DNA from 3 places in the Desulfofarcimen acetoxidans DSM 771 genome. Region 1 is predicted to be linked to each of the others. Evidence: a T-box and tRNA genes for the amino acid it is inferred to sense, from the RefSeq annotation. Region 1 holds a T-box; the other regions hold tRNA genes.

Region 1 (7,621 bases):
CCTTTGACTGTTAAAACATCACCGTAGCCGTAAAGGTATCCGGGCTGCCAGACAGTTACCAGGACCAGCGCGGCTGAATGATTTTCCCGGCTGCCCAGCCTGGCACTATGCGACTTGAGGACATAGTTTACCCTGTCCTCACGCCGGTCGGCTTCCTGCACGACTGTTCCTGTCAGCACAACATAGTGCCCGGCAAAATTATTCAAGGGAGTATCTATACTCTCTACGGAAAGACGGCAAAAATAAAAGCCCAGGCAGAAGAAGACCAGTAAAATTAGCTTGCCGTTATGCCGCCAGTTCATTAAATAGCCGGCCAGGCCAAGTATAAATAAGAGGGAGGCTGCTCCTAACAGCAAATAAGCAGGCGCCTGTATCATAACGCCTGCTAAGATGCCTGTTATATAGATTAATGTGATTAAAACCAACGGCTTGTCCATCGTTTCGTACCTGCAGTTAAAATAAGTTCATAATATCTATTTTCTCATTAATTAACGGTAATCAGATCTTTTAAGGCCGCGAATTTCTTTTCTCCTATGCCTGACACATTTTTCAAGTCCTCAACTGTTTGAAAGGAGCCACTGGCCTGACGATACTCTATAATTCTCCCGGCCATGGTTGGCCCGATACCGGGAAGGCTGTCAAGCTCGGCCTCTCCGGCTGTATTAATATTGACCCTGGCTGACTGAGCAGACCCAACGGACTGAACCGTTCCGGAAGTTTCTTTTACCCCGGCAGCTGAGCGGTCAGCCTGGGCCGCACCTGTCTCATTGCCTGCTGCTTGGCCCGGAACCGCCTGGAAAGGAACTTTAACCGGTTTGCTGTCTACCAGCAACTCGGCCAGGTTGATGGCATTTAAATCTGCTTCGGCCAGTGGTTTTGCTCGCTGAACCGCGTCATTCACCCTGGCTCCGGCGGAAAAATGATAGAGGCCGGGATTGGTTACGGCACCTGTGACATGAACTACAACTTCTTGATTTTTAGCTGCCTGGTCTCCGGATTGCTTTTGCAGAACTTCTCCGGCTGCCGGGCTGCTGTTTTTCAACTGGGCATATTTGTAGCCGCCCCCAAAGAGAAGGATGCTGATAACAACCAGCAGGGCCAACTGGTGCTTCTTCTCAAACTGCTTCACTTGTCTCTACCCCTTGCCAAACCATGATAGAAAAATCAAGTTGCTCCGTTTGTCAAAATTATTCTATAAATAGAGACAAATATCCTGCTTTTTTCTGCTATTTTTTATATATTTTACACTTATTTTTTCACTGCCTGTTTGTTTAATTTCCGGTATGTGTGCTTACCGTTTGTACTTCGCTATCATTCTTTTCAGTGACATTATTGCCAATGTCATCCTCATCTTTGACAATATTTAACCGGCCGTCTGTGCCCAGTGTGGCAAAAAAAACTTTGCTGGGATTAATGCCCGCTTCTTGCAGCCTTTCCGCCGCCCACTCTTCATCCAGACTGATGCGCTTTAAGTTCCGTCTTTGAATGGCCCCGTCCATAACTATCACGGTAGGAAGTCCCTCGTAATCCGTAGGTATTTGCAGATCCCCCGGTGTAACCGGCCTCTTCTGTGATTTGGGAATGACACTTAACTTGCCGCAGGTTTCCAGCATGGCAAACTCTACGTCACTGATATTGGCAATCCCCTTATCCCTCAACTGGGAGAGAAGGTCGTCCAGGCTGTACCTGGCTTTTCTCATTTCATCCTTGCACAGTTTACCGTTTTCGATAATTATCTGAGGCTCGCCGTTTAAAATTTTTCTCAAAACCGGGCTGTTGAAGGTGACCAGGGAAATCAAGACCTCCAAAAGGCCCAGGGTTACCAGCGGCACTATACCGTGCCATAAAGGGACGCCGGTAGATTGCATAGGTATAGCCGCCAGCTCGGCTATGATGATGGCTACAACAAAATCAAAGGGACTTAGCTGACCTACTTCCCGCTTACCCATCAGGCGAATGACAATAAGCACTATGAAGTAGATCAGCACCGTGCGATAAACATGATGTAATATTTCCATAAGTATCACCGGTTTTATCATGCACGGCATCAGGTTGTTTTATGATTTACTTCACCACTATATTCACCAATTTGCCCGGTACAGGAATGATTTTTTTAACCTCTTTGCCGGCTGTTAAGGAGATAATTTTGGGCTGCTGCAGGACATATTCCTGCATTGACGCGGCACTCAGGTTGGCCGGCACGGAGAGGCGGTCTCTTACCTTGCCGTTTATTTGCACCACTATCTCAATTTCATCTTCCACCAGTGCTTCCGGTTCGTAAACCGGCCAGGGCTGTGCGTGTACGCTGTCTTTGTGGCCGATGCCTGACCATAGTTCCTCGGCCAAATGTGGTGCAAAAGGAGACAGCAGCACCAGCAGGGCCTCTATGGCTTCTCTCATCACGGCCGGATCGCGGTCCGGTTCCGCCAGCTTGTCGCGGTAATGATAGAGACCGTTAACCAGTTCCATAATGGCGCTGACAGCGGTGTTGAAGTTGAAGCGCTCTTCTATGTCCTCTGTCACCTTTTTTATGGTGTAGTGGCTCAACCGGCGCATTTCTTTATGCACGCCGCTTACCTCACCTTCCGGCTTGACCGGGGCCTTGAGCAAATCCGCGGCCAGCGGCGTGACCAGACGCCAGACACGGTTTAAGAAACGGTAGCTGCCTTCCACGCCCTGGTCGCTCCACTCCAGGTCTCTTTCCGGCGGGGCGGCAAACAGAATAAACAGCCTGGCTGTGTCCGCACCGTAGCGCTTAATAATTTCCTCGGGACTGACTACATTGCCCTTGGATTTGGACATTTTTGCGCCTTCCTTTAAGACCATGCCCTGAGTGAGCAGGTTTTCAAAAGGCTCCTCCGCACTGATCAGCTTTAAGTCATAAAAAACCTTGGCAAAGAACCTGGCATAGAGCAAATGAAGTATGGCGTGCTCCACACCTCCGATATACTGATCCACCGGCATCCAGCGATCTGCTTTGGCCTTATCCCAGGCCCGCGCTTCGTCCCGGGGGCTGGTATAACGGTAAAAATACCAGGAAGAGCAGACAAAGGTATCCATAGTGTCGGTTTCCCGCCGGGCCGGACCGCCGCAGGACGGGCAAACTGTGTGGACAAATTCCTCGCGGTCTGCCAGGGGAGAACGCCCGGCCGGCTTAAACTGCACGTCATAAGGCAGCATTACCGGTAAATCCTTTTCCGGTACCGGTACATTGCCGCACTGCTCACAATAGATAATGGGGATAGGCACTCCCCAGTAGCGCTGGCGGGAAATCAGCCAGTCACGCAATCGGAAATTGACCTTGCCGCTGCCTATGCCCTTTTCTTCAGCAAAAGCAGTGATGGCCCGGATAGCGTCGGAGCTGCCCATTCCGTCAAACTGCCCGGAATTCACCAGAAAGCCTTCATCTACATAGGCCCGCTGCATTTTGGCAGGATCCAGGCTCTCACCCGCCGGCTGAATAACTACTTTTACCGGCAGCTTGTACTTGGCGGCAAACTCAAAGTCTCTCTGGTCGTGTGCCGGTACGCCCATAACGCAGCCGGTGCCGTATTCCAGCAAAACATAGTTGGCTACCATAATGGGCACTTGATCACCGTTAAAGGGGTTAATGCAGCAGGCCCCGGTCAAGACACCGATTTTTTCCGCCTCGTCGGAAGTGCGGTCCGCATCGCTCAAAGCGCGCATCTTTGCCACAAAGTCTTTGACTTGCCGCTCCTGCTCTGTCCCCGCGATGAGCTTTTCCACCAGCGGGTGTTCAGGCGCCAGCACCATGCAGCTGACCCCGAAAACCGTATCGGGCCTGGTGGTATAGACGGTGATGCTTTCCTGGCTGTCTTTCACCTGAAAGGTAAGCTCCGCCCCTTCGCTGCGGCCGATCCAGTTTCTTTGCATGATTTTAACTTTTTCCGGCCAGCCCGGCAGCTTGTCCAGATCTGCCAGCAGCCGCTCGGCATAGTCGGTAATTTTGAAAAACCACTGGTCCAGGTTTTTCTTTTCTACCGTTGTGCCGCACCTCTCACAGCCGTCTTCTTTTACCTGTTCGTTAGCCAGCACGGTAGCACAGGAAGGACACCAGTTAACGGCGGCATATTTTTTATATGCCAGATTATGATGGTATAATTGCAGGAAAAGCCACTGTGTCCACTTGTAATAGCCGGGATGACAGGTAGCCACCTCACGGTTCCAGTCATAGCTGAGGCCCAGCTGCTTTAACTGCGTCCGCATGTTGTCAATATTGGCAAAGGTCCAATCAGCCGGGTGCATGTTGCCGTGCTTGATGGCCGCGTTCTCCGCCGGCAGCCCGAAAGCATCCCAGCCCATAGGGTGCAGGACATCAAAGCCGCGCATGGACTTAAAACGGGCCACCACATCACCAATGGAGTAGTTGCGCACATGGCCCATATGCAAGTTGCCCGATGGATAGGGGAACATTTCCAGACAATAATATTCGGGACGTTCCGAAAAGTCAGCCGTGGCATACTGGTCGTTCCCGGCCCATATTTTCTGCCACTTGGACTCAATTTCCTCAAAGTTGTATCGCTCGTTCATTAACGATCCTCCTTAAAATCAAGCATTGTTAAAGTAATTTGTGAAGGTTAAAGCATCAGCTCATGATTCTTTGAAGCAAAACATTATCATACACAAAGCTATTTAGGCATATAAAAACCTCTCATCCCGAAAAGGGACGAGAGGCATCTCCCGCGGTACCACCCTAATTGGTAAAATATACCCACTTAATTCTGATAACGGTCGAAAACCGGCCCGATTTTTTATGCCGGGCAACTCGAAGGTGAGTTGGGCAGTTGTGCTGACCGCCTTGCACCTACCGGCGGCTCTCTGAACAGTTTACCTGCTTAATTTTCCTTGTCCTGGTTATTATATATGGTTAGTTTTATACTTCAAGAATTATACAGCTTAACTCAAAGTACATTATAGGCAAAGGTTATTTATTTGTCAACACCTGTCTAATTTAAGGAAGTCCTACTACCCTGGCATCACCCCACAGGCGTTCCAAATTATAAAATTGACGCTCAGTCTCTTGAAAGACATGCACCACTACATCACCGCAATCTATCAATACCCAGGTGGCTTCTTTAAAACCTTCCACTCGCTTTATTTCTGCTTGCCGCTCCCCCAGCTTTTCCTGGATATTTTCCACAATAGCCTGAACATGAGGTTTAGAACGGCCGCTGCAGATGACAAAATAGTCTGCGATTGTTGATATTTCACTAATGTCCAGCACAGTAACACCATAGGCTTTCTTATCTTCACAAGCGTCGATGATCAGATCTGTTAATTCCTGTGGATTCAGTACCAAAATCAAGCCTCCTTTTTATTACAATTCTTTCCTTATAATATTGTTTATATTCTGCAAAAGTTCAAAATTTCCTCTTCAAAAAAGGTGTTTTTTGTCTTAAAACTTCGTTTCTTGCCTGAACAGTCCGGCAGTCAATTACTGAACCGGTTTTAATAATAAATTGCAGGGTAAAATCAAAAGCGGCCAGCAAAGCTTCCTCCAGATCGGTATAGGCCAGTTGCCTGACTTTATCTAAGTCGCCTTTCCTGCTGGGTTCAATCAAGTCTGCTATAAAAATAATTTTATCCAAAACAGTCATTTTAACCGCACCTACAGTATGGCAGCTGACTGCCTGAATTATTTCAGGGTCAGTTATGCCAAATTCCTCTTGAACCAACAGCGCGCCTACCGGGGCATGCAGCAATTCCGGCAGCATTTCATCCACTTCAGTAACATTTATGCCGGCTGCCCTGGCTTTTGAAAGCAGCCGGGCAGGGCTGAAATCCCTGGCACAATCATGCAGCAGGGCAGCCAGATTAGCTTTTTGCCCGTCTGCCCCAAAGCAGCGCGCCATTTCCACGGCAATGTCTCTTACCGCCAGGCTGTGCTGCAGCCGGAACCCGTTGACCATGCCGGATAACTTTTTAATGATTGTCTTTTCCATATGAAATAAGCCGGTAGATGCACCATTAACTAAACAAGCATTGTCTTAATATATTGCTGACTCAAACCAAGTATGCCATCTGCTTAGCGCATCACAACGACTATTTATACCCCCCGCCCATATCCATTATATTCCACAAGAGCGCTGCAAGAAAAAACCTCCTGGTCCCGAAGGATACGGAGGCTCTTTAATTGCGTGCTTATTCCCTCGCCTTGGCTTCATTGACAGATATAACTCTACCGCCTAGATCTGTTCCATTCATAGCCGCTATAAACTTTTCCACATCCTCATCATTGACCTCTACGAAGCCAAAACCACGGGAACGCCCGGTTTCCCGGTCGCTTATTACGCGAGCGTTTATTACGTCACCATATTTTGAAAAAGCTTCTTCTAAATCCTCTGCTTTTGTAGACCAGGGCAGATTGCCTATATACAGTGTACGGGCCAAATATATCACCTCTTTTCCAGTAAAACTTGTGCTTATTATTTGCAATTGGTTGTGGTCAAATTCAAATAGAAAAGTACAATATTTGGCAACTTATTTGCAAAAGCAATTTACCGGCAGAGGCCATTTATATAAAAAGCAGTTTGAAACAAAAAAACATGCCGCCAAACCGGCTTGCAAAACAGAAGAGCTTATCTGTATAAACGGCAGCTGCTGATGTAATGCTCCACTGTTTCCGGCAAAAGATACTTGATGGGGCGCCCGCTCCTGATCCGCCCGCGTATATCGGTAGAAGATATGGCCAGGGCCGGAACCTCCATAATATGAATTTTGTTTATGTAGTCTGCCGAAAGGCCCGGTATTTTTTCACCTAAATTATCAAAACTATAACCGGGACGTGTAACTCCGATAAATTTGCACAGGGAAAAAAGCATGTCCACATCTTTCCAGGTTAATATTTCCAGCAAAGCATCGCCGCCGGTTATGAAATATAGCTCTGACGGTTCGTACATGGAACGGAAGTCTAAAACCGTATCGATAGTGTAAGAAAGACCGGGTCTGTTTACCTCCAGCGAGGATACTTCAAAATAAGGGTTTGAAGCGGTAGCCAGTTCGGTCATGGCCAGGCGATGAGTAGGACCGGTTATTCTGTTGTCAGCTTTGTGCGGCGGCCTGCCGGAAGGGACAAATATGACCTTGTCCAGTTTGAACTCGTGTCGCACTCCTTCGGCTGCGACCAGGTGTCCGTAGTGAATAGGGTCAAAGGTGCCACCCATAATACCCAGTGCTTTCAATTTGTTTCAACCGTTCCTTTCAGTATAAAAAATGTCTCTGACTTGCAATTCCCGCATCATCGCCCTGCACATACTTATAATTCAATACAGGTTTTCCATATGCTGCACCAAAACCGGACTCCGCATATAATAACAGCTCTCTAACAATCCAGCACCAGGTTATTCCTATGTATTACCTCATCATAGTCCTTACTGCCAAGCACAACGGCGATTTCTGAGGTTTTTTTGCCCATTATTTTTTTTAATTCTTCAGCCGCATAATTGGTAATGCCACGGGCAATCTGCCTGCCGTCAGGCCCGCTGATGCATACCGTATTGCCCATCTCGAAAACACCTTCCACTTTGACCACACCGGAAGGCAAAAGGCTTTTACCGTTTTTTACCAGAGCGCGGGACGCTCCCTCGTCAATTGATATTTT
Region 2 (7,621 bases), 1.7 Mb from region 1:
AACGTGGGGTTTAATTTGCCGGAACTGGTTGAGAAGACAGTGAAATCTTATTCCGCTAAAGCAAGTGAAAAGGATATCGGGATAAAATACAGTGTGTGCAGTGATGTGCCGGAAACTCTTAGTGGTGATCCAAACAGGCTAAGGCAGGTATTAAATAATCTACTGGGTAATGCGATCAAGTTTACACAGATTGGATCTGTTGGTATTGAGGTAGAACTATTAGAGAAGACCAGGGAGTATGTAACGCTCAAATTTATAGTCACTGATACTGGCATAGGAATATCTGCAAGTGATAGAGAAAAGCTTTTTCAGGGCTTTAGTCAGGTAGACGGTTCCTACACCAGGAAATACGGTGGTACAGGACTGGGACTGGCTATATCCAAGCAGCTTATTGAAAAAATGGACGGACAAATATGGGTTGAAAGTAATAATCATGGGGGAAGTAAATTTATTTTTACGACAAGACTAAAAACCGGCGCGTTTTCTCCCGAAAAGAAAAGTAATACATGCGTATATGTGGCTTCAAGAGAGTTGGATATTTTACTGGCTGAAGATGATAAGGTAAGTCAGATGGTTATCTTTAGGATGCTGGAAGAGTTTGGTCACTCAATAACTATTGTTAATAACGGTAAAGAAGCTCTGGAAATACTGGCTAAGCATGATTATGATTTAATTCTAATGGATATTCAAATGCCTGTAATGGATGGATTGGCAACAACTAGTATTATTAGGCAGAATGAATGTGTTAAAGGAAAACGAACACCAATAATTGCTTTAACTGCTTATGCCGTCAAGGGCGATAAGGAAAAGTTCTTATCCCATGACATGGATGATTATGTGTCAAAACCGGTAACCATGGTAGACTTATTTAACACCATAGAGCGACTGAACAAAAAGATAACGATAAACAGGCCTGGATGTTCCGGCAGTTATGTTAATAAAGTCAATGACCGATTTTTCAAAGACATAGCTGTTAAGACAGCTAATATTAGAAAGGCTGTTGCTGAGAGTAATGATCTTCTTGCAGAAAAAATGGCACATTTAATAAAAAACGATTCGGAAATATTGCAGGCAGATTTTCTGAAAAGTCTGGCATTTAAAATTGAGCTTGCGGTACGCAAGGGAAAAATTGAGCAGGCCAGTGATCTGTGCAGTAAAATTGAAATGGAATTAGACAGACTTAAGCTATTGTAAATGCAGCGGTGAGTGATATTAAAGAGAAAATATCTGGTAGGGGGGTTGCAGCATGAAGATATTAATTGCCGAGGATGACATGGCCAGCCGGAAATATTTATTTAAATTGCTTTCTAAATATGGCGACTGCGATATTACGGTTGACGGTTTTGAAGCATTGGACGCTTTTATGCTGGCACTAAACGACGGCGAGCCTTATAACCTCATTTGCCTGGATATAATGATGCCCAGACTTGATGGGGTTAAAACATTAAAGGCTATCCGGCATCTTGAAAAAGAAAAGGGAATCAATGATTCCCAAAGGGTTAAAATTATAATGACCACAGCATTGAATGAAACCAGTACTGTATTTGGCGCCTTTGATAATGGTTGTGATGCATATGCGGCCAAGCCTATCGACAGTGTTAAAATGGTAGAGGTTATGCAGAGACTGGGTTTGATAACTTAGCATGATACTCACTTGGGGTATTCCGGGTATATCTATTTAGTTACTTTTATTTCTAGGATATTTTCGTAAAGAGGTTCCCCAATATAGTAAATGTTTACTGAATCGCCTTTTTTAACAGATGTATTATTACCGTCCTTATCTACCACCCTGGCATTATCCCAGTACAAGAAACTGAAGGGTTTGTATTTTATGCCGGTGCTGCCGGAACTGGTTTTATGCTCCAGACTAAGAGATCTGCCGATGGACTCAACTTTACCCGAGGTTGTTTTTATATCCAATATTGTAATGGATTTAATTGTTTTGTTTTCTGTTAAGCCGATTTTTATAAACTGATCAGGTTTTAATTGCTTAAATATATTTATTGCGGCAGGATTTTTATTTTTAGATTTTTCATCAATGATGGTTGCGTCCCAGGCTACAGGAAAGGTCGCTCCATTATTTAACATGTCTTTAACGGACATAATAACCGGTTCTCCTTCGGCCAGATTTATGAAGCTGGCATAGGTGCTGTTTTTAATCTGGTCAAAGTTCCTTTTTTCCAGTAATTCCAGATAGGCAATTTTTTTATTGGTATCTAAAATACCATTTATTCGGTAATTAACGGCCTTTTTGATAGAGAACCTTTCTCCTTGAAAGTAGCATGGGCAATCAGTATTGGCTGCTGCAGTTATTGATTCTTTAAGAGAACTAATTTCTATCTTTAAATCCTTCTTATCCTCTGATACTCTGGAAATCCAGCCGTTAATTTTGTATTTAGGTTCAATATTTATCCAGCCCTGATCGTATGCCTGCGATAAAGTAGCAGCCAGTTCACTTCTGAGAATTGGTTTTAGCGGCTGAAAAGAGCCGTCTGGATAACATAGCATAATTTTTTCCCGATAAACTGTCTGGACAGCGGCAAGATATGTCTCAGGAATGCTGTTAGTGTCAATAAACTGGTGAGGGTTGCCCTGAGTTGTTAAACCAAATACTCTTGTTAAAATAGCCGCCGTCTCAGCCCGGTTAATTGGCCGGTCATATTGAAAGATTTCCATTATACCCTGAGGGATGAATCTTTTTTCCAGAGCAAAATCCAGATAGTTTTGTCCCCAGGGGACAGGATACTCACTGGGCGGCGCGTTTTTTACCTGTTTAACTTTGGCGATTTGTTCTTTATAGCCGCAGCTGTTTAAAATCATGGTTATAGCTTCCAGGCAGTTAACTTGCTGGTCAGGCCGGAACGTGTAATCGGGATAACCGCTGACTAAGCCCAGAGCATAAATCTTCTCAACCTGTTGTCTGGCCCAGTGTGTTTCTATATCCAACAGGGTTGCCGGCTTTTGTTTTGCTGCGGCAGTACAGGCTTGCGGGAGAATTAACACAGAAATTAACACAGAAATTAACACAGTGAAACACTTGTTTAGTCTGTTAAATAAATTAAACATTAACTATATCTCCTCTTATAAATCAGATATTTTCATCAATACACCCTTGTTGGTATAAACAATAATACTGCCGTCTTGCAGTATTATTGGAGTCCGGGAAACGGCGTCCTTTTCGTCGAATTGTTTTTGCCATAAGGATTTTCCGGAAAAGCTGATACTGAAAATTCTCCCGTCACTGCCGCCGGCATAAAAACGTTTGTTGGTGCTGTCTACAGCAATTCCCGAGGCCAGATTTATTAAAGGTAAAGACCATTCTTGGGCACCCGTGGCAGCATCCAGACAGTATAGTTTTTGGGCAGCGGAAAAAACGATCTTATTTTCGGAGGAAAAACTGATTTGTGACAGGTTGTCTGCTTTAACTGAATAATCCCATATAGCTTTGCCCTTAACGGGATCAATACAGTAAACCTTGCCACGGTGATATTCATCCAGTTTCGCGGGATTGGCCGCAACATATAAATTTTCATTAGGACCTGTGCTCATGCGCATATTTTTTATAGCACCAAGTGTCATTGACCAAATTCGCTCACCTTTAGAATTTAAAGCAAGAAGGGTGCCGCTTTGTTTATCCCCTTCGCATACATAAAGTCGCTGGTCGTCACTCAGGCAATCAAATATATTTTTCTCGCTGGAATAACGCCAGATAAAATTTTTCCCCGCTTCCAGTCCGTAGACGCTGTCACCTGTTCCTACATAAAGCAGATTTGACGGGCCGGGACAAACTATGGCCCCGCTGTTGGAACCTTTATTTAGAGGGGATATTTTAAAAGTCCAGTTCAAACTCCCGTTGAGTTTTATTTGTTGTATTCCGTTGGCGGCACCGGCATAGATATTAGGGCCGTTAAATACCGGGGAATGAGTGATTTGACCTGATAAATCGAGCTTGCGCTCCCATTCCCTTTTTCCGGTTTCTATATTGTAGCACAGGATGGCATTGCCGGCCGGGCAATAAAGGAGATTATTAGGTGCTATCAACGGACCGGCAGTAAGTTTACTGGGGCATTTTATCATCCAGTCGGTTTTTGCATAAGGCGAGAAAAGCTCTCCGGCGTGCACAGGTGCGGTCAAACCTGTTAAGACAAATATAATTGATATGATTAATAGAACATTTTTCTTTATTATTTGTCTAAAAGCCATATTAATCCTCCCTGCTAAAAATAAGGAACAAACTGATGTATATGCACAATTATATTAAATATACTAACATAACTAAGACTCAGGCAAAAGTACCAACAATAGAAAATTGCAGAATATACGTTTTGCAAAAGGAAGGATTCAGAGTTTTTATGTAGAATTTATCTTTGTTCGCAGTTAGTGAAAGAACAACTATTAAGCAAAAAGGAGGAATTGATAAATGGAAAGATTGTGGGCCCCCTGGCGTACAGTATATATCGGCAAGGATCACGGTGACACATGTATTTTTTGCGATAAGCTGCATTCAAATGAGGATGCTGCCAACTATACAGTGCTGCGTGGCGATAAAACCTTTGTTATAATGAACCTGTATCCGTATAATAACGGGCACTTGCTCATAGCACCCAAGCGCCATGTGGGAGATTTTAATGATTTGGAAGCAGATGAACTTTTAGAACTGGGCCAGATGACTCAGCGCATGGTGAGAGTGTTGCGTTTGGCTTTAAACCCGGAAGGTTTTAATATAGGAGTTAATCTTGGGAAGATAGCCGGTGCCGGGGTGCCCGGACATTTTCACACTCATATAGTACCGCGCTGGGGTGGAGATAATAATTTTATGCCGGTTCTCGGGGATATAAGGGTTATATCTGAGGGAATGGACATGACTTATCAAAAGATAATGGAGGCTCTGGCTAAGGAAGGCAAGAAATAGGATTATTTCTTTTAGCCGCAGCCCTTTACATGGTCAGGTAAATATGTTATCATTATTGAGCAGCGAAAAGCTGGATATATTGATTGCAATTTATTCTTGACAATAAGCAATCGATTTGTTATTATTTATACTGCAGTTTATAATTGCAGATATTTTTACGGTGGATGTAGCTCAGTCGGTTAGAGCGCCAGATTGTGGCTCTGGAGGCCGTGGGTTCGAATCCCATCATTCACCCCATACATATTTTCATAGTCCTTGGGGTGTAGCCAAGTGGTAAGGCAGCGGTCTTTGGAATCGCCATTCGTTGGTTCGAATCCAGCCTCCCCAGCCAAAAAATGAGAGGTCTGTCAACCTCTCATTTGTGTCCGAAAGCAAGCGGGTGTGGCGGAATGGCAGACGCGCTAGACTTAGGATCTAGTGTCTTTATGGCGTGGAGGTTCAAGTCCTCTCACCCGCACCAATAATAACAAGGGTTTCAGCACTTTGCTGAAACCCTTGTTATTTATCTTGATTTAATTTGCTAACATTTTGCTAACATTGTATATTTTATGAGTATAGCTGATCCCGAAAGATGCTCCGAAGCCTCCTGACAAACGGCGCAGAGAAAATAAATCCTCCGGCAGGTACTGACACCGGAAAATCCATAAAGAGCAAAGAATATGTGGCTGCGCAAAAGCATGGCAATATATAATATCTTACCGGCAAATTTAAGCGTATGGAGGGTCATCCCATGAAAAAGAGCAAAACGCTCAAAAGAGAGCGCGTCAACCGCGCACTCATGAACATATTTGAATATCCGCTGACCATCGTGGAGGCGCCTATGGGCTATGGCAAGACCACGGCTGTGCGGGAATTTCTTGCAGCGAGAGACGTGCGGGTCTTGTGGACCTCCTTTTATTCAGATAGCGATACGGGGGAGGCATTTTGGGACAGGGTGGTGATGGCGGCCGGCAGCTTCGATGAGATGGCAGGCAAGCGGCTGAAAGGCTTTGGTGTTCCCTCCGACGCATTGCATGTCAGATCGTTCCTTTCCCTTATGAATGACTTGGATTATCCGCCGGATACGACCCTTGTCATAGACGATATCCACTACGCAAGAGACATCCTGCGCCCCGAGCTTTTCGGATGGTTTATCACGGAGCTGCCCGATGATTTTCATATTGTCCTCATCACCCGGGATATTTCCTTCCTCGACCTTGCGGAGCTTTTCGCCAAGGGGCTGTGCAATATCGTGTCCCAGCAAACCTTGCGTTTCACCGGCGAGGAGCTCCGCGCCTACTGTATCCTGATGGATTTCCGCCAGGGCGAGGACGCGCTGGAAAAGGTCAGCAAATACACGGGAGGCTGGATATCCCTGGCATATTTAATCCTGCTGGGGCTGGAACAGGGAATTCCCATAGGCCAAAGCAGCGTGATCAATGAGCTGGTGGAGAAAATTCTCTACAACGCTTACGACGAAACGATTCAAACATTTCTTCTGCGCCTTTCCGTTATGGATACCTTTACGGAGGAACAGGCCCGGTATGTGACGGAGGAAAAACGTGCCGGCGAAATTCTGAAAAAGCTGCGTCAGGAAAATGCCTTCGTTTTCTACGACGAGGCAATAGGCGTTTACCGAATCCATCATGTGCTGTCGGATTTCCTGCGGGCCAGACAGACGGATCACGCGGAGGTTTCTTTGCTCTACCGGCAGGTGGGTGAATGGTTCCTTGAGAAAAAGGCGTTCAAGCCGGCCTATGCCTATCTTTGCCGCGCCGGGGAAACAGAGCGTGTCCTATCCCTTTTGGACGAGGAGGATGCCATTACCAAGGACTCCTCCGAATTTGAGGGTGCCCCGGAAATGTATGCCGCCGCACCCCGGAAGCTGCTTTTTCAGTATCCGTTTGCCTATCTGCAATATATCGCCTCGCTGCTCCTTTTCAGCGGCGACCCCGCTGCGGCGCGGGACGCCGTATCCCGCCTTGACGAGCTGGAGGAACATTACCGGCGGATTGCGGATATCCACCCAAACCGCCGCAGCCGCGTCCTTGCGGAAATCAGCGTCGTGCGCATTTTCGCTGTGTTCAATGACGCGCGTCAAATGGTGGACTGCACCAACAAGGCGCTCCGGCTTTTGGAGGGAGGTGTTTCATGCCTGGTCAGGCGGGATGCCGAATTCACCTTTGGCTCACCCCATTTCCTGTACACCTATTACAGAGAGCCGGGAAGCTTAAAGGAAACGGCGGAATTTATGGCTGCCGAATTCCCCGTATTTCCAAGAATCTCCTCCGGTTGCGGCACGGGCTGCGACTATGTGACGCTGGCCGAACACGCGCTGGAAACAGGGGACTGGCAGGCGGCGGAGCTGAACGCCTTCAAAGCCATATACAAGGCTCAGACAATGGAGCAGACCGGCATCATCCTCTGCGCCGGACTGACGCTTGTTCGGTTTTATATCTATCAGGAAAAGATAATCGAGGCGCTGGAGCATCTGCGGCAGCTCCGGGCTGATGTGTCCAAGGAAGATAACGCCGTTTACAACACCACGCTGGATTTGATCGAAGGCTATGCCTACGGCTGCATGACCCGGCCGGACAGCATCCCCGAGTGGCTGCGGACAGGCGAACTATCCATGGCCAACTTCATGTATCGAGGCATGGCGTTTAACTTTATCGTCTATGGCAAGGCCGTGCTGCTGGCAAAGGACTACATCCGTCTGGAGATACTGAC
Region 3 (7,621 bases), 2.2 Mb from region 1:
TAGATAACCGTACATAAGTTATACTCATTCTAACACCTCCTGAAAGAATTATATGTATCTGAGTTAGGTATTATGTCTGATATTGGCAGAAGTAAATATAGAAAGTAAGTTAAAAATTTATCTGGATGGGATAATTTATTTATTGTCAAGGTTGCTTTTTAGGATTATAATTCATATTGTAAGATAAATAAAAAAATTTAATAAACTTATAGACTGTAAACATCCTGCTCTGTGCGTGATCTTGTTAGTTTTTAACCTACAGAAAACAAAAGGGAGCCTTGGTCTGATAAAGTATGTCGGGCCTTGTGGTTTTGAGGAAGACAAAGGAAATCAGCCAGGCACCCACCTATGAGGGTGGGTTTTCTAAAAACAATAAGAGTTAACGGCAAGGTGGGAGTCTTTTAAAGATCCCGGGTTCTACTGCCCGGGATCTTTTGCATTGCAATAATAATGAAATGTAACTATAAAAATTATTTAGAAAAACAAATTTGGTGTTGCTTTAAATAAAATAATATGTTAACATAATAAATGTCGCTGCATTGAGAAGAAATACTTATTATGACCTATTAGCTCAGTTGGTAGAGCACCTGACTTTTAATCAGGGTGTCCCGCGTTCGAGTCGCGGATGGGTCACCAAGCGGCCCCATGGTCAAGCGGTCTAAGACACCGCCCTTTCACGGCGGTAACCCGGGTTCGAATCCCGGTGGGGTCACCATTCTTGGAGGAGTTCCCGAGCGGCCAAAGGGAGCAGACTGTAAATCTGCCGGTAGACACCTTCGTAGGTTCGAATCCTACCTCCTCCACCACCACTATTAATGGGGTGTAGCCAAGCGGTAAGGCAGCGGTCTTTGGAATCGCCATTCGTTGGTTCGAATCCAGCCACCCCAGCCAATTGCCCGGCGGCATAGCCAAGTGGTAAGGCAGAGGACTGCAAATCCTCCATTCCCCAGTTCAAATCTGGGTGCCGCCTCCAAATCAATAAGAAAATTTTAATCACCTGTGAAAACCGGGTGATTTTGCTGTTTAGTAAAGAATTTGATTTTTTAGCGCCCGGTTCACGGAATACAAGAGGTATTTGTGATTCGGCATAGAAGATATTAAGAAAAAGAGGAGTGAAAATTTTGCATCTAACAAAAATTGAAATTTATAACGGTATTGGCTTTGCTGATGAAAACCAGGTTTTTAAAGCTCTAGAAGAGGTATATAATGAAATACCTTCGTTAAAATGCGGCAGGTGCGGTCAATGTTGCGCAGATAATCCCAGAATTTCCTTGCTTGAATACATTAATATTTATAAGTATGTCAGAGACAGTTTAAAATTTCATTGGGCAGAAATCGTAGATAAATGTATTACAAATTATTTTCTTGATCTGGTTGAACCTTCTCTCAATTGCCCGTTTTTAGGTGAGGATAATCAATGCATGATTTATCAGATAAGACCTTTTAATTGTAGAGTCTTTGGTCATAAATCAAAGGAAGAATTTGAAATGGATTTCACAAAAGGTATTTTTGAACAAGTAAAAAATTACTGGCGGCAGCATGGAATAATAATTCCTGATGAGGTTATGAAGTTTAAGCCATATTATTGTGAAGAAGTACAACCCTTGCAAGGTAAAAAACTTGGTTTAAAAAACATTACTTCAATTATGAATAAATTAATTGCTGTAGAAAGGAGAATGTTCTCACTGGAAATTATTATGGATAATGATAACTACATACCTTTCTACAAGCATTTTACCGATACAGTTATTGGTTTGAGAGCAAATAAAAAGAAACCGGATGTTATGAAAGAGTATTTGGAGAACAAGCAAAGTGATTTATTGAAAGAATTTTTAGAAAAAGGAAAGAAGTTTGAGTTTTAAAGTGCTTAATCCAATCTTAAAAAGTAAAAAGAGAACGACTCCCTTAGCCTAAGGGAGTCGTTCTCTTTTTGGTGCGGTAGAGAGGACTTGAACCTCCATGAGCTTTTGCTCACTAGATCCTGAATCTAGCGCGTCTGCCGATTCCGCCACTACCGCAAACTCTTAATCAACGATCATAATTATAACTCAGCTACTTGTGTTTTGCAAGAAAAAGTTATATCAAAATTAAAAATTATAAATGTAGAACAGGCTTACGTTTTTACCGTAAGCCTGCCATGCTAAAAATGAAGATGCCTAATTATTTTTTTACCCGGGCGATAGCACCTACCGGGCATGCTCTGAAACACTTACCGCAGCGCACACAGCTATTACTGTTAATAGCATAGTTTGCATTGTCGTCAACGTACACGCTGTTGTCAGCGCATTCCATTTCGCAGGCGGCGCAGGCCCAGCAATCAGCAGCATTGATAACATAATCAAACTTGTAGGTCTTTTTTTCAGCAGTCATGAGTGTAACCTCCTCAATCTTTTAAATTTATTAATATACAGTCAATTCTACAGACAGCACTAAAATCCTGCCTAATTTTTTAAAAATAAAATGTTTTCTGATAACACAAAATATATAAAGAAAAACAAATATAAAAAGACCAGGAGGTAATAATAAATGGCTAAACGCGTGCAAGGTTTTCTTCGCGAAGAGCAGGAAACACGAAACCCTTCAACTGCCGGATATAGACCGGTATGGAAGACTGGGAGAGCTCCTGACAATAAAAAGAGACAACTTTTAAACGGTCCTAACAGGCCTAGTGTTTAAAATATTATTTTTTAAAATAGTTTTGGATAAAGAGAACCCGGGTAAGGCTTTAGAACCAATACAAGCTTTAGTTTAGATAAGCTAAAATAAAAATGAGAGGCGTATGCCTCTCATTTTTTGGCTGGGGTGGCTGGATTCGAACCAACGAATGGCGATTCCAAAGACCGCTGCCTTACCGCTTGGCTACACCCCAATGGTCGGGATGAAGGGACTCGAACCCCCGACCTCCTGCTCCCAAGGCAGGCGCGCTAGCCAAACTGCGCTACATCCCGTTTATTTGATGCAAGAAATATTATAACTAAAATATGTCTCTAAGTCAAGGTTTAATGGAATAAGTATTAAAAAAAATGTCCAGCAGTACAGCTGGACGGGGAGAGATAGAACTCACCAAAGCGGAGTATTACAATTATTCCCGAAGAAATATAATATATACATCGAAACATATTAAAACTGTGTATAATGGTAAATTTTCCATACTATTTGTTTTATTGTGTTTTACTTTTTTTTCACTCAGAGGCATTAAAGAGAAAAATAGTCTGTTTTGGCCAACTCTTCTTATTTTAACATGTGGGTTAAGATTTTGAACTATAAGATTCAGTTAATAATGAGCTTTTGATGAAAACCACCATATTTAGTGATATCTTAATAGCAAATATCTATATGTAGAGATCCGGCTGCTGATTCTTATATTAAGTTTCTCGAGAATAATTTTCATAATTTCAAATTGCGTAAGATATATATATTGTAATGTTCAAGCAAATAAGCTACAATAATATTTGGAAAAGCTATATTCAGAATTATTTACAAATTTGCAATTTCAGTTTTATCAGATTTTTTAAACTTTTTCTTAAACTTAAGAAGGATTTTTTATAGGCTTTGTAGAAACATTAAAATCAAAATTCTTATAATGCTATAAGATGTTTTTCATTGACTCCTACCTATAAGATAAAATGTCCCACCGGGGTAATTGTTTTTAATAAACTCTGCAAAAAATACTGACTAATTAATATAACACTATAAGAGGTGATAATATTGAAACTAGCAATCTCAGGCAAAGGCGGAGTAGGAAAGACAACCATATCCTCGGCCCTGGTCAAATTATTTTCCAAGACTCATCAGAATGTTTATGCCATTGATGCTGATCCGGACGCTTGTTTAGCTGCTGCTGTGGGAATTCCGGATGAGGCTATTAATAACCTTAAGCCTATGGTGGAAATGAAAGATGTGATAACATCGAAAACGGGAGAAGGGGTTTTTTATAATCTTAATCCCAAGGTTGATGATGTAATAGACGACTACAGCATTAAACACAATAATATAAGATTTTTGAGAATGGGAGGAATAAAGAAAGGCGGTTCTTCCTGTTATTGTAGAGAAAATACCTTTTTGTATGCTATTGTTACCTCACTTCTTCTGGATCATAACGATGTTGTAATCTTAGATATGAGTGCTGGAATTGAACATCTTTCCCGTGGTACTGCCAAAGGTGTGGACATGATGCTGGTGGTGGTAGAGCCCAGCAGAAACAGTGTCAACACAGCCAAATCTGTGCAGAAGATGGCTTCTGATTTGGGAATTAAGAGGGTTATGATTATCGGTAATAAGATTAGAACAGAAAAAGACAAGGAGTTTATTGCCGGTAGTTTTACAAATAATGAAATACTTGGATTTATTGAGTTTGACGAAAATGTTTGGGACAATGCCATGCAAGAGCAAGTTAGTGTTTCATCCCAAAAGCTGCTTTCTGATATGGAAAAAATTCAACAAAAAATAATTAAAGAAGTAGCTGGGTAAGGATTGTCCTTAAACTTTTAAATTTTAGTGTGGATTATCAATAAGTTTTTGCCCAGAACCTTATTATCATCCATCACTAGCAGCATGTATTGTTTACTTAACTCTATATTTAAGGAGGTTAAAGCTAATGCCAAGGTTTAAAGACACCAGTCTTACTTGTCGGCCGTCAGACAAAGCGCCGAGGGTTGTTGACCCCAAGAATTTTAGGCGGTCCGTTGATCCGGCAGTTTTGGAAATGTTTGATGTAGCTAAAGAAAAAGGCGTCATTACTGCTTTTGACCGGGTTGTAGCCCAGCAGCCCCAATGCCAATTTGGTTACAAAGGTATTTGCTGCCGCATTTGTATGATGGGTCCCTGCCGTATTAAATCAGATGAGGGTCCCGGAAGCAGAGGTATTTGCGGTGCCAGTTCCTGGACAATTGTTGCTCGTAGTGTAGGTGTTATGATCTTAACCGGTTGTGCATCTCATGGACAACATGGTAATCATATTTCTCATACTGTGCATATGGTAGCCGAAGGCCATGCCCCGGATTATAGCATTAAAGATTCTGCTAAATTACGTAGACTCTGCGAAAGATATGGTATCGCTCTTGAAAGTAAAGACGATATGCAACTGGCCAAAGAGCTTTCTGAACTGGCTCTGGAAGAGTTCAGTAGGCTTAAAGGTGAAGGCGACAGTCTCTGGTTAACTAAAAACTTAACTGCAGCACGTATTAATAAATATAAAACCCACAATGTTATGCCTCATGGTGTTCATGCATGTATTTCTGATTTGGTAACTCAGGCTCACGTAGGTATGGACAATGATCCTATTAACCTGGTATTCAGCGCGGTTCGTGTTGGATTAGCCGACCTGCAAGGCAAATGGGTTTGCACAGATATGTCCGATATTCTTTTCGGAACTCCTAAACCGGTGCTAAGTGAAGCCAATATGGGTGTGCTTAACAAAAATAAAGTTAATATTATTCTCCATGGCCACAACCCGTTACTGAGTGAAATGATTGTTGCTGCAGCACGTGAGATGGAAGGTGAAGCTAAGGCTGCCGGTGCTGAAGGTATTCAGCTTTCAGGTATTTGTTGTACAGGTAACGAGGTTCTGATGCGTCAGGGAGTTCCTATTTGTACTTCCTTCTCATCTCAAGAATTAGCTATTTGCACCGGTGCTGTTGATGCTATGATAGTAGACGTACAGTGCATTATGCCTGGTTTAGCTCCAGTAGCTGAATGTTTCCATACAAAATTAATCACAACAACTGATCTTGTTAAGATTCCTGGTACTGCTCATATTGAACTAAGAGAAGAATCGGCTATGGAAGATGCCAAAGTAATTATTGCAATGGCAATCGAAGCTTTTAACGAGCGTGCCGATCGTCCGGTTAATATTCCTCAGTTTAAGCAAAAAGTTGTTGCTGGTTGGAGTTTGGAAGCTATATTAGATGTATTTGCCAGTGTTAATCCGGAAAATCCAATTCGTGTTTTAAATGATGCTATTCTGAGTGGTGAAATTAAAGGTGTAGCCGCTGTAATTGGTTGCAGTAACTTAAAAACCATGCAAGATGAGGCACATATTGAAATAGTCAAGCAAATGCTTAAAAATGACGTATTTGTAGTCTCAGGTGGATGTAACGCTCAAGCTTGTGCGAAGTTTGGATTAATGGATCCGGCTTGCATTGATGAATATTGTGGAGATGGCTTAAAGAGCTTCTTCAAGCGTATAACTGAGAAGGCTAATTTGCAGTATGGTATGCCTCCGGTACTGCATATGGGTTCTTGTGTGGATTATTCACGTATGGCTGAAATGGTATGTAGGATGGCTGATGATCTTGGTGTCGATGTGCCGAAGGTTCCGTTTATTGGTTCTGCGCCGGAAGCCATGAGTGGTAAGGCTACCAGTATCGGTACCTGGTGTGTGGCACTTGGCTTACCGACTCAAGTTGGTACAATGCCGCCGGTTGAAGGTTGTGACTTAATTTACAGCGTTCTCACCCAGGTTGCCGGTGATGTATTCGGTGGATACTTCATCCTGGAAACGGATATTGAAGCTTCTTGGAAGAAGATGCTTGCTGCATTAGAATACAGAACCTGGAAACTTCGTTTGCACAAGAGTGTTGCAGAAGACCTTGAAACAGAGCTTTGTCAGCTTTATTAAATATATATCTCTAAATTGAAAGGAGGATTCAGAATGTCTGAAGCGATCAATTTTGATCAAATCTTTGAAGGCGCTATAGAGCCGGGAAAGGAACCTAAAAAGCTTTTCAAAGAGGCTTATGAAGGTACAATTACTGCACTTAGTTATGCTGAGATTCTTTTGAATCAGGCTATTCGGACATATGGGAAGGATAAGCAGATAGGCTATCCCGATACTGCCTACTATCTCCCGGTAATTCGCTGCTTAAGCGGTGAGGAAATTAAAACTCTGGGTGACTGTGTCCCCGTATTAAACAGAATGCGGGCCAAAATTAAAGAGGCCAAAACCTTTGAAAATGCCCGTTTCTGGGGTGAGGCTACTTGGTATGCGGCTGATATCATTGAAGCAGTTCGTTATATCCAAAATACACCGGAAAGCCCCTTGCACGTTAAGCCTTGGACTGGCTTTGTCGGTGACCCGGTAGTTCGTTCCTACGGTACCAAGATGGTTGACTGGACCATTCCCGGTGAAGCAGTTATACTGGGTCGTGCTAAAGACAGTGCCTCAGCTAAAAAAATCGTTACAAGTTTAATGGCTAAAGGCCTGATGCTCTTCCTCAGCGATGAAATCATCGAACAGTGTATGGAAGAAAATGTAAAGTTGGGTATTGACTATATTGCCTACCCTCTGGGCAACTTCACCCAGGTTGTACATGCTGCTAACTATGCTCTGCGTGCAGGTATGATGTTCGGCGGCATTAAGCCGGGCGATTATGAAGCTCAAAAAGATTACCAGCGCCGCCGTGTTTTGGCCTTTATTCTATATCTCGGTGAGCATGACATGGTTAAAACGGCAGCCGCTATGGGTGCCATCAACGTTGGTTTCCCGGTTATTACCGACCAGGTATTGCCGGAAGACAAGCAAATTCCTGAATGGTTTATTTCAGAACCAGATTATGATAAAATTGTTCAAGTTGCACTGGAAGTTCGCGGCGTCAAAATTACAGCTATTGATATTGATGTG

The links. A T-box is a leader RNA that pairs with one kind of tRNA and senses whether it is charged. The one in region 1 lies ahead of leuS (leucine--tRNA ligase), so its partner is inferred to be a tRNA-Leu.
Region 2: it has a tRNA-Leu gene. The T-box ahead of leuS (leucine--tRNA ligase) is inferred to sense a tRNA for this amino acid. The anticodon was not compared.
Region 3: it has a tRNA-Leu gene. The T-box ahead of leuS (leucine--tRNA ligase) is inferred to sense a tRNA for this amino acid. The anticodon was not compared.

Annotation. Positions count from the first base shown of each region.
Region 1 is NC_013216.1:3,507,853-3,515,473, forward strand. Features, by position in the region: gene DTOX_RS16010 (DNA internalization-related competence protein ComEC/Rec2) at 1-437, opposite strand, end outside; gene DTOX_RS16015 (ComEA family DNA-binding protein) at 485-1,129, opposite strand; gene DTOX_RS16020 (DUF421 domain-containing protein) at 1,272-2,018, opposite strand; gene leuS (leucine--tRNA ligase) at 2,065-4,551, opposite strand; T-box leader at 4,681-4,882, opposite strand; gene rsfS (ribosome silencing factor) at 4,973-5,320, opposite strand; gene yqeK (bis(5'-nucleosyl)-tetraphosphatase (symmetrical) YqeK) at 5,382-5,963, opposite strand; gene DTOX_RS16040 (RNA recognition motif domain-containing protein) at 6,163-6,411, opposite strand; gene nadD (nicotinate-nucleotide adenylyltransferase) at 6,600-7,202, opposite strand; gene proB (glutamate 5-kinase) at 7,343-7,621, opposite strand, start outside.
Region 2 is NC_013216.1:645,515-653,135, forward strand. Features, by position in the region: gene DTOX_RS03030 (PAS domain-containing hybrid sensor histidine kinase/response regulator) at 1-1,194, shown strand, start outside; gene DTOX_RS03035 (response regulator transcription factor) at 1,247-1,642, shown strand; gene DTOX_RS03040 (S-layer homology domain-containing protein) at 1,675-3,066, opposite strand; gene DTOX_RS03045 (outer membrane protein assembly factor BamB family protein) at 3,082-4,203, opposite strand; gene DTOX_RS03050 (HIT family protein) at 4,421-4,912, shown strand; tRNA gene DTOX_RS03055 (tRNA-His) at 5,073-5,149, shown strand; tRNA gene DTOX_RS03060 (tRNA-Gln) at 5,169-5,243, shown strand; tRNA gene DTOX_RS03065 (tRNA-Leu) at 5,288-5,372, shown strand; gene DTOX_RS03070 (winged helix-turn-helix domain-containing protein) at 5,643-7,621, shown strand, end outside.
Region 3 is NC_013216.1:1,281,940-1,289,560, forward strand. Features, by position in the region: gene DTOX_RS06095 (hypothetical protein) at 1-28, opposite strand, end outside; RNA gene ssrS (6S RNA) at 219-400, shown strand; tRNA gene DTOX_RS06100 (tRNA-Lys) at 561-636, shown strand; tRNA gene DTOX_RS06105 (tRNA-Glu) at 640-715, shown strand; tRNA gene DTOX_RS06110 (tRNA-Tyr) at 721-806, shown strand; tRNA gene DTOX_RS06115 (tRNA-Gln) at 817-891, shown strand; tRNA gene DTOX_RS06120 (tRNA-Cys) at 899-973, shown strand; gene DTOX_RS06125 (YkgJ family cysteine cluster protein) at 1,122-1,862, shown strand; tRNA gene DTOX_RS06130 (tRNA-Leu) at 1,932-2,018, opposite strand; gene DTOX_RS06135 (4Fe-4S binding protein) at 2,161-2,370, opposite strand; gene DTOX_RS23615 (hypothetical protein) at 2,527-2,676, shown strand; tRNA gene DTOX_RS06140 (tRNA-Gln) at 2,795-2,869, opposite strand; tRNA gene DTOX_RS06145 (tRNA-Pro) at 2,871-2,948, opposite strand; gene DTOX_RS06150 (ATP-binding protein) at 3,700-4,470, shown strand; gene cooS (anaerobic carbon-monoxide dehydrogenase catalytic subunit) at 4,598-6,619, shown strand; gene acsB (acetyl-CoA decarbonylase/synthase complex subunit alpha/beta) at 6,653-7,621, shown strand, end outside.